2 regions of the Chromobacterium sp. HL1 genome follow, and region 2 is predicted to be linked to the other one. Evidence: riboswitches for the same ligand, from Rfam matches in the RefSeq annotation. Region 2 holds a riboswitch; the other holds the start of a gene.

Region 1 (6,470 bases), 2.2 Mb from region 2:
TGACGCCGATACGCCGCTGTCCCTGGAGCTTGCCCGGCAGTTCGCCGCTTCCGGCTACCAGTTTTGCGTTCGTTATCTCTCGCTAGGGTCCGATGAGGACGCCTCAGACCTGTCCGCAAGCGAAGCGCAGGATATTCTTGAAGCAGGCCTGGCCTTGATGACCGTGCAACATGTGAGAGAGCCCGGCTGGTCGCCGAATGCGGCCATGGGCAAAAGCGACGGCCAGAACACCGCCGCGCATGCGAAAACGGTCGGATTATTGCCCGGCGTGAACATCTGGTGCGATCTGGAAGGCGTGGCGAACGGGACGGCGGCGCAGGATGTGGCCGACTATTGTTCGCAATGGTTTGAAGCGGTTTCCGCCGCGGGCTACGCGCCAGGCTTGTATGTAGGGTCCGACGCGGGATTGAGCGGAGCGCAGTTGTATGAATTGCCTTTCCAGCATTACTGGCAATCTTGCAGCAGCGTGCCGGAGATCCCGCAACGGGGCTACCAAATGGTGCAGACCCTGGTGCCTCAGCCGGTGAACGGGATCGGCATCGACGCCGATCAGACGCAAACCGACCAGTTGGGCGGCACGGTGAGATGGCAGGTTCTGACGGAGAGGGCTTGATAAAGCGGCGAAGAACTTGGAGCGCTTTTCCTAGCCTCCTTTATTTGACATAATATACATTATGCGAACATAAGGATAAACCAAGGTAGCGCCAGAACCCGCCTGAAGCCCACCCCTGGGCTTCAATGACTCAATCGCCTTTAGGCAAGCCGCTGATGATAGGCCCAAGGTCCAAAAACTGTTCCAGCATGTCCGCCAGCTTGTCGATATTGGTTTCTCGCAGCGCCGGGTAATCCAGCGCCACGGGGTCTTGCAATCCGGCCCAGCGCAGGATGGCCTGGCAGGCGGCCGGCTCGTCGAAGACGCCGTGTAGATAAGTGGCCAGGATCTGATCATCTTCCGAGCGCGCGCCGTCCGCGCCGCCGTCCTTGAAATGCAGCGCTGGCCGCTGCAGCGCCGGGCCGGAGCTGACTCCCATGTGGATTTCGTAGCCGGCGGCCTCGGCGTGGTCCAAGGTCAGCCGGCCGCACATCCGCGTCAGTCGCTTTTCCCGCGCCAGCGTGGTTTCCATGTCCAGCCAGCCCAGTCCGTCGCCGCTACCCGGTTCGCCTTCCAGTCCGTCTGGATCGTGGAGCTTGCGGCCCAGCATTTGCAAGCCGCCGCAAATGCCCAGCACCTTGCCGCCGTAGCGCAGATGGCGGCGTATCGCTTCTTCCCAGCCCTGCGCCCGCAGCCAGGCCAGGTCCGCCAGCACGCTCTTGCTGCCGGGTAGCACGATCAGATCGGCCGGTGGGATGGGCGCGCCGGCGCGCACCAGGGTGAATTCCACTTGTGGATGCAGGCGCAGCGGATCGAAATCGGTGTGGTTGCTGACGCGCGGCGCGGCCGGGGCGATGACGCGCAGCTTGTCGCCGGCGCCGCTCGCGCCGCCCGGCTTGTCCAGGCCCATGCTGTCCTCTGCTTCCAGGTGCAAATCGTGCAAATACGGCAGCACACCCAGCACGGGCTTGCCGGTATGTTGTTCCAGCCAATCGATGCCGCTCTTGAGCAGGCTGGGGTCGCCGCGGAAGCGGTTGATCACCAGGCCGATCACCCTGGCGTGCTCGGATTCCGACAGCAAGGCCAAGGTGCCGGCCAGGTGGGCGAATACGCCGCCGCGCTCGATGTCGGCCACCAGGATCACCGGGCAATCCACCGCCTCGGCGAAGCCCATATTGGCGATGTCGCCGTCGCGCAGATTGATCTCGGCCGGGCTGCCGGCGCCCTCGGCGATGATGCACTGGTATTGCCCCGCCAGCCTGGCGTGGGACGCCAGCACCGCCTTCATCGCCACCGGTTTGTAGTCGTGATAGCCGCGAGCCTCCATATTTCCTATCGCCCGCCCGTGGATGATGACCTGAGAGCCGGTATGGCTGTTGGGCTTCAACAGCACCGGGTTCATATCGGTATGCGGCTCCAGCCCGCAGGCCTGCGCTTGCACCGCCTGCGAGCGGCCGATCTCGCCGCCGTCCACCGTCACCGCGCTGTTCAGCGCCATGTTCTGCGGCTTGAACGGCGCCACCCTCACGCCACGGCGCGCCAACAGCCGGCACAAGCCGGTGGCCAGCGCGCTCTTGCCGGCATCGGATGTGGTGCCCTGAATCATGATGGTCTTGGCCATGGCATTCCCCCTGCACATAGATGGCGAACAAGGCTTAGAATGGCGGCTTGATTCATTCCGGCCATCCCAAACCCTAAAAATTTGCGCATTGGATACCTCCAAGCGGCGGTCGGCCATTATATAAGGTTGTGTGTTGAATTCCGCATTGTTTCTACCGCTAGCGCTGTTGCTGGACCGCCTGTTGGGCGAGCCGCGGCGCTGGCATCCATTGGTCGGCTTCGGTCGGCTGACCCGGGCCGTTGAGCGCTTTGCCTACCCCTCCTCGCCCGATGCCGAGCCCCGCTGGCGCATGCGTCTGCGCGGCGCCCTCTCCGTTTCACTCTTGATCCTGCCTCTGACGCTGGCGGCCTGGCTGCTAGCCCGGCTGCCGCTGCTGTCAGCCATTGTCCCGCTTGTTCTGCTCTACCTGGCGGTGGGCGCCAGGAGCTTGGCTCAGCATGCGGAGGCGGTCGGACAGGCGCTGGCCGACGGCGATCTCGCCTTGGCCCGTGAACGGGTGGGTTGGATCGTCAGCCGCGACACGAGCGAGCTGGATGAGGCCGGGATTGCCCGCGCCACCATTGAGTCGGTGCTGGAAAATGGCTGCGACGCGGTCTTTGCCGCGCTGTTCTGGTTTCTGCTGCTGGGCGCGCCCGGGGCGGTACTGTACCGGCTGTCCAACACGCTGGATGCGATGTGGGGCTATAAGAACGCCCGCTATTTGCATTTTGGCTGGGCCGCCGCCCGCCTCGACGATGTGTTGAACTATGTCCCGGCGCGGCTGACCGCCCTCACCTATCTGCTGCTGGGCCACGCGGCAAGCGGCTGGCGCTGCTGGAGAACGCAGGCGCCCACTTGGTACAGCCCCAACGCCGGCCCCGTGATGGCGGCCGGCGCCGGCGCGCTGGGCGTCTCCCTTGGCGGCGGCGCGCGCTACCATGGCCAGTGGAAGGAGCGCCCGCCCTTGGGCTGCGGCCCCGCGCCCACGCATCAGGACATCGGCCGCGCGGTGCGCTTGGTCAGCCGCGGCGCATGGCTGTGGGCCGGTCTTTCCCTATTGTGGGCTGTTTTGATTGGAGTCATGCATGCTTGAACACGGAGGCGGCCTGCTGCGCGCGGCCGCTGAATACGGTATTCCTCCTGGGGGTTGGCTGGACCTGTCCACCGGCGTCAATCCCAATGGCTGGCCAGTGCCGCCGCTGTCCGCCGACGGCTGGCTGCGGCTGCCGCAGGACCACGACGGGCTGGAAGCGGCGGCAGCGGAATATTACGGTTGCGAGCAACTGCTGCCGGTGGCCGGTTCTCAACCCGCCATCCAGGTGCTGCCTCGGCTGCGAGCGCCCTGCCGCGTCGGCATGTTGACCTTGTGCTACGCCGAACACCCCTACCAGTGGCAAAGGCGCGGACACAGCGTGGAACGGTTCACGCCGGACGGGCTGGCCGCGAATATTGATCAGCTGGACGTGGTTCAAATCTGCAACCCCAACAACCCCACCGGAGACCGTTTTGAACCGGCTTTGCTGGAAGACTGGCGGCAAAGGCTGGCGGAACGCGGCGGCTGGCTGCTGGTCGACGAAGCGTTTCTGGATGCGTCGCCGCGGGACAGCATGCTCCCCCATATCGGCAAGCCGGGCCTGATCGTGCTGCGCTCGGTCGGCAAATTCTTCGGCCTGGCCGGCGCCCGCGCCGGTTTCGTGTTCGCCCAGGCCGCGCTGCTTCAAGCGCTGGCCGAGGAACTGGGGCCTTGGGCCATGGCGGGTCCGGCGCGCGAAGCGGTGACGCTGGCGCTTGGCGACACCGCGTGGCAGCAATCCATGAGGAGCAAGCTGCTGCGCGATAGCGCGCGGCTGCGGAACTGTCTGGAGCGGCACGAACTCGCCCCGGCCGGCGGCTGCGAACTGTTCCAGTGGGTTCCCGGCGCGGCCAGCCTGCCCTTGCATCGACATCTGGCGGGGCGCGGCATCTTGAGCCGTTATTTCGAGTCCCTGCCCAGCTTGCGCTTTGGCCTGCCTAGCGGCGAACAGGACTGGGCGCGGCTGGAACAGGCCTTGGCGGATTGGCGGCGATTGTAATTAAAATCAAAACGCCAGCTGTTCACAGCCTGGTTTTTGTCACGTATCATCCGACCCCATCATGACGGTGCCCCAAAAACCTGTGTGCGAGCTCGCCAGCCAAGACGCGCGGCAGCTCGTAAACAGGTTCTCAGAGGGTGAAACGGGAACGCGGTGCAAGACCGCGGCTGCCCCCGCAACTGTAAGCGCAGAGTCCACGCCTAACGCCACTGGTCCCTAAACGGGCCGGGAAGGCGGCGCCGGACGGCGACGCGCGAGCCAGGAGACCGGCCGTCATACGTGTCGACGCAAGCAGAAACCGGGCGGGGTGTACCGGGGGATACGCACATGCGCCGCTCATGAACACTCGGCGACCTGTGCCCTCGTTTGCGCGACGGAAATCGTCTCCGAGGGCACCATGCATTCATCCACCGCGCCGTCCACCGGCCGCCGTCTGGCGCAGCACGCGCCGATACTCGCCGGGCTGATCCTGGCCAATCTATTGGCCTGGGCCTGGGCTTTCGCCGCCTTCGCCGACCATCCGGCCCAACTCGCCACCGCCCTGCTCGCCTATCTGTTCGGCCTGCGCCACGCGGTGGACGCCGATCACATCGCCGCCATCGACAACACCGTGCGCAAGCTGATGCAGGAAGGCCGCCGTCCGTCGGCGGTGGGCCTGTTCTTCTCCGCCGGCCACTCCGCGGTGGTGGTCATCGCCGTCGCCCTGATCGTGTTCGCCGCCAGCGCGCTGCAAAGCCGCGTCGCCGGCTTCAAGGAGATAGGCGGCGTTATCGGCACCAGCGTGTCGGCCTTCTTTCTGCTGACGCTGGCGCTGATCAATCTGTCTTCCTTGCGCGCGGTATGGGGCGCTTTCCGCCGCGCCCGCGCCGGCGAGGCCATTTGCGACGAGCAGCTGAATCTGCTGCTGAACAACCGCGGCCTGATCGCGCGCCTGCTCAAGCCGCTGTTTCGCATGGTGACCAAGAGCTGGCATATGTTGCCCATCGGCTTTTTGTTCGGCCTGGGTTTCGACACCGCCACTGAAATCGGCCTGTTCGCCATCGCCACCTCGCAAAGCGCCAACGGCGTGGCGCTGTGGCACATCATGGTGTTCCCGGCGTTGTTCGCCGCCGGCATGGCGCTGGTGGACACGCTGGACAGCATGATGATGGTGGAAGTCTACGGCTGGGCCTTCGTCAATCCGGTGCGCAAGCTCTGGTACAACCTGACCATCACCTTCGTTTCCGTCCTCGTCGCCGTCGGCATTGGCGGGCTGGAGGGCCTGGGCCTGCTGGCGGACAAGCTGCAGCTCACCGGCGGCTTCTGGGATCTGATCTCAGCGCTCAACAACGATCTGGCTCATTTCGGCTACTTCGTCATCGGCGTGTTCCTGCTGACGTGGCTTGCCTCCGCCGCCATTTATAAATGGAAGCGTTTTGACCAACTGACGCCGGAGGCGCGATGAGAACCCACGACAAACACGTGCTGATGTGCACCGGCCCGCGCTGCACGCCGGACGGCCAGGGTTCGGAAGCGATGTTCCTGCACCTGGGCCGCAGCATAGACGCTTGCGAAGGCCTGCGCGCCAAGCGCACCCGCAGCCACTGCTTCGCCGTGTGCAAGGAAGGCCCGGTGATGGTGGTGTATCCGGACGGGGTCTGGTACCGCAAGGTGAATGAAAGCGATATCGAACGCATCGTCTGCCAGCATCTGAAGGGCGGCGTTCCGGTCGAGGAATTGGTGTTCCATAAAACCGGCGTCGGCGACATCGAAACGGAGGCGCAGGCATGAGCGCCGCACTCGCCCTGTTGAGCCACGCCGGCACCGATCTCGCCGCGCTGGCGCGCGCGCGCTGGCCGGAAGATTTTCCCCTTGTCGCCGGCATCTCGCTGCAAGGCATTGCCGACGAGGCCGCGATGCAAGCGCTGCTGGACGGCCAACTGGCCCAGGCCCGCGCCATCGTGCTGCGCGTGCTGGGCCGCGCCGACGCGATACCCGGCCTGGAGCGGTTGCTGGCCCACGCGCGCCGGCTGCAGGCCGCGGTCATCGTGCTCAGCGGCACCGGCGAGCCGGACCCGGAGCTGCAAGCGCTATGCAGCGCGCCGGTATCGCTGCAGCAGGACGTCCACGCCTATCTGCAGGCCGGCGGCAGCGCCAATCTGGGCGAGCTGATGCGCTGCCTGGCGGACAGGCTGCTGCTGACCGGCTTCGGCTACCAGCCGCCGCT
Region 2 (6,470 bases):
TGCGCCGGCTGCGCCAGCGTGATGGTCTGGCCGCCGCCGTCCTGGGCGCTGACCGCCGCCAAAGCCGGCAGCGCGCCCAGCAGCAAGGCCAGAACCGGCAACCGTCTCATATCTCGCCTTTCAACACCAGCGGCAAGCCGCAGGCCACCAGCGTCACCCGCTGGCAGACCTCCGCCACCGCTTGATTCACCCGCCCCAGCTCGTCGACGAAGCATCGGGTCTGGGCATTGGCCGACACCACGCCCCAGCCGATTTCATTGCTGACCAGCAGCACCTCGCCTCGGGCCTGTTCCAATGCCGCCAGCAGCGCGGCGCGTTCCTGTTCGAAACCGGCGGTGTCGAAACCGCCGTCCTCGTTGAAAAAGCGCATCAGCCACATGCCCAGGCAGTCGACCAAAAGCAGGCCGCCCGCCGCGTCGCGACGCAGCAGCTCGGCGGCCAAGCCGCGGCCGGCCTCCGCTTGCGACCACGCCGCCGGACGCCGTCGACGATGGTGTTCGACGCGAGCGGCGAACTCGGCGTCGCCGCCGCGCAGCTCGGCCGTCGCCAGATAGCAGACCGGACCCGGGTGGGCCAAGGCCAGGGTTTCGGCGTAGCGGCTCTTGCCGCTGCGCGCGCCGCCGGTGATCAGGTGGAGCATGGTTACACCTCTACACTTTTACTGCGCCTGGTAGGTGACGCCGAGATAACCACCTAAACCACTGGTGTTGTAGCCATAAGCCGTGGTGTAGCGTTTCTCGAAGACATTGGTCAGACGCATCATTGCCGTCCATTCCTTGGCTAAACGGTAGTTGGCGAACAGATTGGTCAATGAATAACCGCCCAGCGTGACTGGAACATTGGGATAAGGCCGGTAGTCAACATCCGGACGCTTGGCGCTAGCCTGCCATTCAACCCCTGTGATCGCCTTACCCCAGTCATAGGCGGCACTCAGTTGAGCAAAGGCACGCGCACGACGTTGCAACTGTAAATGGCTGCTCTCATCAATCGGATCCTGGTAGGTAGCCGAACCGCTAAGATCCCACGCACCATATGTAGCAGCGCCGGACAAAGTGACGCCCCTATTATGGGCATCACGATTGAGGGAGTGGTCTTTCTGATAAACAATCAGGTTTTCAATTCGATTATCAAACCAGGACAGTTCCAAGCGGCGGCCTTTACCAAGCCACTTCAAGCCCAGCTCGATATTACGCGAGGTTTCAGGCTGCAATGACGGGTTGCCATAGTTGGGCCAATACAAGTCATTGAAGGTTGGCGCCTTGTATGCCGTTCCATAGCTGGCACGCGCAGTCAACTCATCGCTGAAGCGATAACCATAGGCCAGCTGTCCTGTCGTCTTACCTCCAAACTGGGAGTCCCTATCATTGCGTAGGTTTGCCTGCACCAAATTATGGCCGAACTCCCCGGAGTAGCCTACAAATCCGGCATTATTGGTGCGTTGAGTCACCGAGTACCCATTCGGCAAATAAGTAGATTGACCGTCAACATTCTGCTGAGTATGCACCGCGCCAGCCAAGAAAGTGCCTATGCCTGTCTTGATATCATTCTGCCAGAACCATTCATTCTGACGAGTTTCTATCAAGCTGCTACGGTTAACCATATCACTGGCAACCCACGTCTCTTGACGATCAACGGTATGACTGAAACGCAAAGTGCTGGACCAATGATCAGTCAACGCGTTTTTTGATTGAATCGTAAAGCCGTTTTGCCTGTTTTTCTGCAAATCTTCGCCCACAGACGATTGGTCGAAATCAAGTTTGCTAAAGGTTTGAAAAGCACGCACTGTCAGTTCATGCCCCGGCAACAGTGTTTGGGTAACGTTAGCGCTATATGAAAGGTTGCGATACGGATCTCGATCCGGATTGTAGTTTGAACTGTCCCGATTCGTCGCGGAAATACCTTCGTTCATTTCATGGTTCAAATTCAGGCTGAACGCCGTATTCTCAACTTTACCGCTGATCCCTGCCCCGGCCTTCATCAGGCCATGGTCGCCCACACCAAAGCTGGCATTCAACTTGGGACTACCTTTGCCTTCACGAGTAAAAATCTGGATCACACCACCAATCGCATCCGCGCCATATAGACTGGAACCAGACCCTCTCAAAATCTCCACTCTCTCGATCTGTTCGAGAGGAATGTTCTCCACTGCGCTGGTGCCTGTTGTAGCCGAGACGATACGCACGCCGTCCACTAACACCACCGTCTGATTGGCGTTGGCTCCACGCATGAAAATACTGGACGGTGCACCACGCGTTCCCGTACTGACAATTTCCAGGCCACCTTGACGCGACAGCAACTGAGGTAAGCTGGTTGCCGCTGATTGCTCAATCTGCTCACGCGTAATCACACTCACATCGGACAAGGTCTTGGAAATTTCCTGCGGCTGGCGCGTAGCAGTCACCACTACCGGATCCCCGGCGAACTCGGGCACATTGGCGGCATAGGCCTGGCCGGCGCAGGCCAGCGAGACCAGCAAGGCGCATTGTTGGGGTTTGAACATGAAACACACTCCACATCGAATCTGGCCGCCAGGGCGGCATGGTTAGGAAGAGTGCGAAGAAGGCATGAAAAGGGGGACGCCGCGGCAGGACGCCGGGCCGTCTGTCGGATCGCCTCCCCGCGATACTCCAGTGCGGCCGCCTTCCGGGCGGCCATTGGGCGGGCGCGAGTGTGGTTTCCATGATCGCGCATGCCAGCAGGCCGGTCTCCGGGCTCGGCCTTGCGGCGATGCGCCTTCCCATCCGATGGACAGTGGCCGTTGCATCGCCTGGGCGTTGAGGTTCAACGTCTCGCGCGTCGAGCGCGACTCGGTTGAACAGCTTCACACGCCAGGCCTTACCGTTGCGGGGGCAGCGCCGGTCTTGCACCGGCTTCCCGTTTCATCCGCGGCGCTTGAGCCGCGGACACCTGCTAGGTTCCGGATTATACCGGAGAGCATCCCGACAGGATGGCGCCAAAAGAAATATGTTTAGTTAGGATCAAATCGTCCACCGGCTGCGGGTTGCCCCGGTGGCGGGCTATCGCTTAAAGTCGCCGCTGAATCACTCTCTCATCCAGGCTGGAGTTGGCCATCTCATGACATTCATCGATACCTTTCGCTCACCCGATTTCGCCGCCTACCAGGCCGCCCGTGCCCGCCAGGCCACACTCACCAAGCCGGCGGGCAGCCTGGGCAGGCTGGAAGAGCTGGCCTGCCGCTTCGCCGCCTGGCAGGGCAAGGTCTGCCCGGACGCGCTGCGGCCGGCGATCACGGTGTTCGCCGGCGATCACGGCGTGACGGCGGAAGGCGTGTCCGCCTATCCCTCGGTGGTGACCGGCGAAATGGTGCGCAATTTCGCCAATGGCGGCGCGGCCATCTGCGTGTTGGCGCAAAGCCTGGATGCCAGGCTGGAGGTGGTGGACGCCGGCGTGCTCAGCGACGTCTCCGCGCTGCCCATCGTCCACGCCAAAGTGCGGGCCGGCACCGGCAATCTGGCCAGGGAGGCCGCAATGACGCCGGCACAGGCGGAGGCCGCGCTGGAAGTGGGCCGCCTGGCCGCGCGCCGCGCGCTGGACGGCGGCGCCAATTTGCTGATCGCCGGCGACATGGGCATCGGCAACACCACCGCGTCCGCCGCGCTGATCTGCCGGCTGGCGGACTTGCCGCCGGAGCGCATCGTCGGCCGCGGTACCGGCCTGGACGAGGCCGGCCTGGACACCAAGCGCCAAATGGTGCGCACCGCGCTGGCCCGCGTCGCCGAGCGCGATTTGTCCGCGTTGGACATCCTGGCCGAGCTGGGCGGCCTGGAAATCGCCGCCATGGCCGGCTTCTATCTGGAAAGCGCCGCGCAAGGCGCGCCGGCGCTGGTGGACGGCTTCATTTCCAGCGCCGCCGCGCTCTGCGCGCTGGCGCTGGAGCCGCGCGCGGGAGATTGGCTGCTGGCCAGCCACCGCTCGGAAGAAACCGGCCACCTGCTGGCGCTGCACGCGCTGAAGCTGGAGCCGGTGCTGGACCTGGGCATGCATCTGGGCGAGGGATCCGGCGCTGCCTTGTGCGTGCCCTTGCTGCAAATGGCCATCCGCCTGCACAACGAGATGGCCACCTTCGCCGAGGCGGGCATCACCGGAAAAGCGGAATGAACCCCTATACCCTGACCCTGTTGCGTCACGGCGAAATCGATCATGAGGGCCGCTTGATCGGCAGTTGCGATCTGCCGCTGAACGCCACCGGACACATTCAGATGGCGCAAAGCTGGCAGCGCATTTGCGCGCTGGCGCCGGTGACGGCGATGGCCAGCTCGCCTTTGCAGCGTTGCCGCGAGTTCGCGGTCCAGCACGCTCTGCACGGCTCGCTGACGCTGAAAGTGGACCCGCGCTTCGCGGAAATGGACTTTGGCGACTGGGACGGCATGGACGTGCAGGTGCTGGCGCAGCGCTATCCGGACTGGCGCGCCAAACTGGCGGCCGGGGAGCTGACGCCGCCGGGCGGCGAAGCTTACGATGGCTTCCGCACCCGAGTGCTGGCCGGCCTGTCCGAGTGGATGACCACGGCCAGCGGCAGCCACCGCGTGCTGGTCACCCACGGCGGCGTCATCACCACCTTGCTGGCGGAGTTGCTGGGCGCCGATTTTGCGGTGGCCAAGCTGATGACGGTGCAGCGCGGCGGCTTTGCCCAATTATCCATCCTGGACGGGCACCCGGCCTATTTGATGCGGCTGGAAGCACCGTGCGCGGACTGATTCTGGCGCTGCAGTTCCTGACCCGCCTGCCCACGCCGCAGCTGCGCGAGTTCAAGCCCGAGTGGTTGGCCGACAGCGCTCGCTGGTTCGCCGCGGTGGGCTTGATCGTCGGCGCGCTATTGCTGGCGGCGCTGACCCTGGGCCGCCTGAGCGATCCTTGGCTGGCGGCGCTGCTGGCGCTCTTGATGTGGACCTGGGTCACCGGCGGCCTGCATCTGGACGGCTTGGGCGATCTCGCCGACGCGCTGGGCGCCGCCCACCGTTCGCGCGAACGTTTCTTCGAGGTGCTGAAAGATCCTCACGTCGGCAGCTTCGGCGCGCTGGCGCTGATCCTGGCCATCGTCGCCAAGCTGGTCTTGCTGATGTTGCTGGCCAAACAGCCGGCGCCGCCCTGGGGCCTGCTGCTGATCCCCGCCTGGTGCCGCTGTTTCGCGGTGTACTGGTCGGCCAGCCTGCCGGCGATCGCGCCCGGCAGCGGCGAGCGCTTCGCCTGGCGGCGGCACGGCCCCAGCCTGGCGGTCAACGCGGCGCTGCTGGCGGTGTTGTCGGCCTGGCTGGCCCCGGCATTGCTGCTGGCGCCTTTGGCGGCGCTGGCCTGGCGGCGCTTCCTGCTGCGCAAGCTGGGCGGCATGACCGGGGACTGCCTGGGCGCGGGCATTGAGTTGTGCGAAATCGGCCTCTTGCTGCTTTTGGCGGTCCGCTGGCCGGCGCTCTAGCAACGCTGCAACGATACCGCCATCTCCCCGTCATCCGGCGGTGATGCCGAGCGCGGATACTGGCGGCGTCGTCATCGCACGGAGCCGCCATGGCCCATCTGGAGATCAGCTGCGAGCGCGGCCGGCTGGACCGCGACATGATTCAGCGCTTCCTGTCTCAAACCCATTGGGCGCAAGGCCTGACGCCGGAGCAGCTGGACAAGGCCATAGCGCACTCGCTGGTGTTCGGCGCCTACCGCGGACAACGGCAACTGGGCTTTGCCCGCATCGTCACCGACTACGCCAGCTTCGCCTATTTGTCCGATGTGTTCGTGCTGGCCGAGGCCCGTCGCCTCGGCGTCGGCCGCGCCTTGATGGAGGCGGCGCTGGCCCACCCCGAGCTGCAGCAGCTGCGGCGCTTTCTGCTGGTGTCCCGCGACGCGCGCCCGTTCTACCGCCGGCTGGGCTTTGCCGAACTGCGCGACGGCGAACGCTATATGGAGCTGCGGCGCGAGCCGGCGGCGCAGCCGGCGCGCGCCTGGTCCTGGTTCCGCGCAAATAAAAACGCCGCTTGATGAGAGCGGCGTTCTTGCATGCGTCAACGATTTAAAGCGTGCCGGCCAGCTTCTTATTGCGCATCAGGCACAGCATGTCACAGGCCAGATGCGCGGCGGCAAGGGCGGTCACCTCGCTATTGTCGTACGCGGGCGCTACTTCCACCACGTCCATGCCGACGATGTTCAGATCGCCCAGATTGCGGACGATCTTCAAAGCCTGAGCGCTGCTGAGGCCGCCCGGCACCGGGGTGCCGGTGCCCGGCGCGAAGGCCGGGTCCAGACAGTCGATGTCGAAGGTCAGGTAGACCGGGCTGTCGCCGATCACTTCCTTGATGCGCGCGATGGTGGCGTCCACGCCGTTGTCGTGCACCCAGGGCGCGTCCAGCACATTCATGCCCATGAAGTCGTCGTTCCAGGTGCGGATGCCCACTTGCACCGACTTCTTCGGATCGATCAGGCCATCCTTCACCGCCTTGTAGAACATGGTGCCGTGGTTCAGG

Evidence for each region. Region 2 has a riboswitch for cobalamin ahead of AB1Z25_RS00100 (TonB-dependent receptor domain-containing protein). Riboswitches for the same ligand answer to the same signal wherever they lie in the genome.
Region 1: linked by a shared signal. The riboswitch ahead of AB1Z25_RS10310 (HoxN/HupN/NixA family nickel/cobalt transporter) and the one ahead of AB1Z25_RS00100 (TonB-dependent receptor domain-containing protein) in region 2 are both predicted to bind cobalamin.

What each region holds. Positions count from the first base shown of each region.
Region 1 is NZ_CP162399.1:2,265,438-2,271,907, forward strand. It holds gene AB1Z25_RS10290 (DUF1906 domain-containing protein) at 1-613, shown strand, start outside; gene AB1Z25_RS10295 (cobyric acid synthase) at 744-2,213, opposite strand; gene cbiB (adenosylcobinamide-phosphate synthase CbiB) at 2,359-3,285, shown strand; gene cobD (threonine-phosphate decarboxylase CobD) at 3,278-4,264, shown strand; cobalamin riboswitch at 4,372-4,553, shown strand; gene AB1Z25_RS10310 (HoxN/HupN/NixA family nickel/cobalt transporter) at 4,662-5,708, shown strand; gene AB1Z25_RS10315 ((2Fe-2S) ferredoxin domain-containing protein) at 5,705-6,034, shown strand; gene AB1Z25_RS10320 (cobaltochelatase subunit CobN) at 6,031-6,470, shown strand, end outside.
Region 2 is NZ_CP162399.1:17,151-23,620, reverse strand. It holds gene AB1Z25_RS00110 (cobalamin-binding protein) at 1-110, opposite strand, end outside; gene cobU (bifunctional adenosylcobinamide kinase/adenosylcobinamide-phosphate guanylyltransferase) at 107-640, opposite strand; gene AB1Z25_RS00100 (TonB-dependent receptor domain-containing protein) at 659-2,500, opposite strand; cobalamin riboswitch at 2,682-2,926, opposite strand; gene cobT (nicotinate-nucleotide--dimethylbenzimidazole phosphoribosyltransferase) at 3,076-4,119, shown strand; gene AB1Z25_RS00090 (histidine phosphatase family protein) at 4,116-4,718, shown strand; gene cobS (adenosylcobinamide-GDP ribazoletransferase) at 4,706-5,434, shown strand; gene AB1Z25_RS00080 (GNAT family N-acetyltransferase) at 5,524-5,988, shown strand; gene speB (agmatinase) at 6,020-6,470, opposite strand, start outside.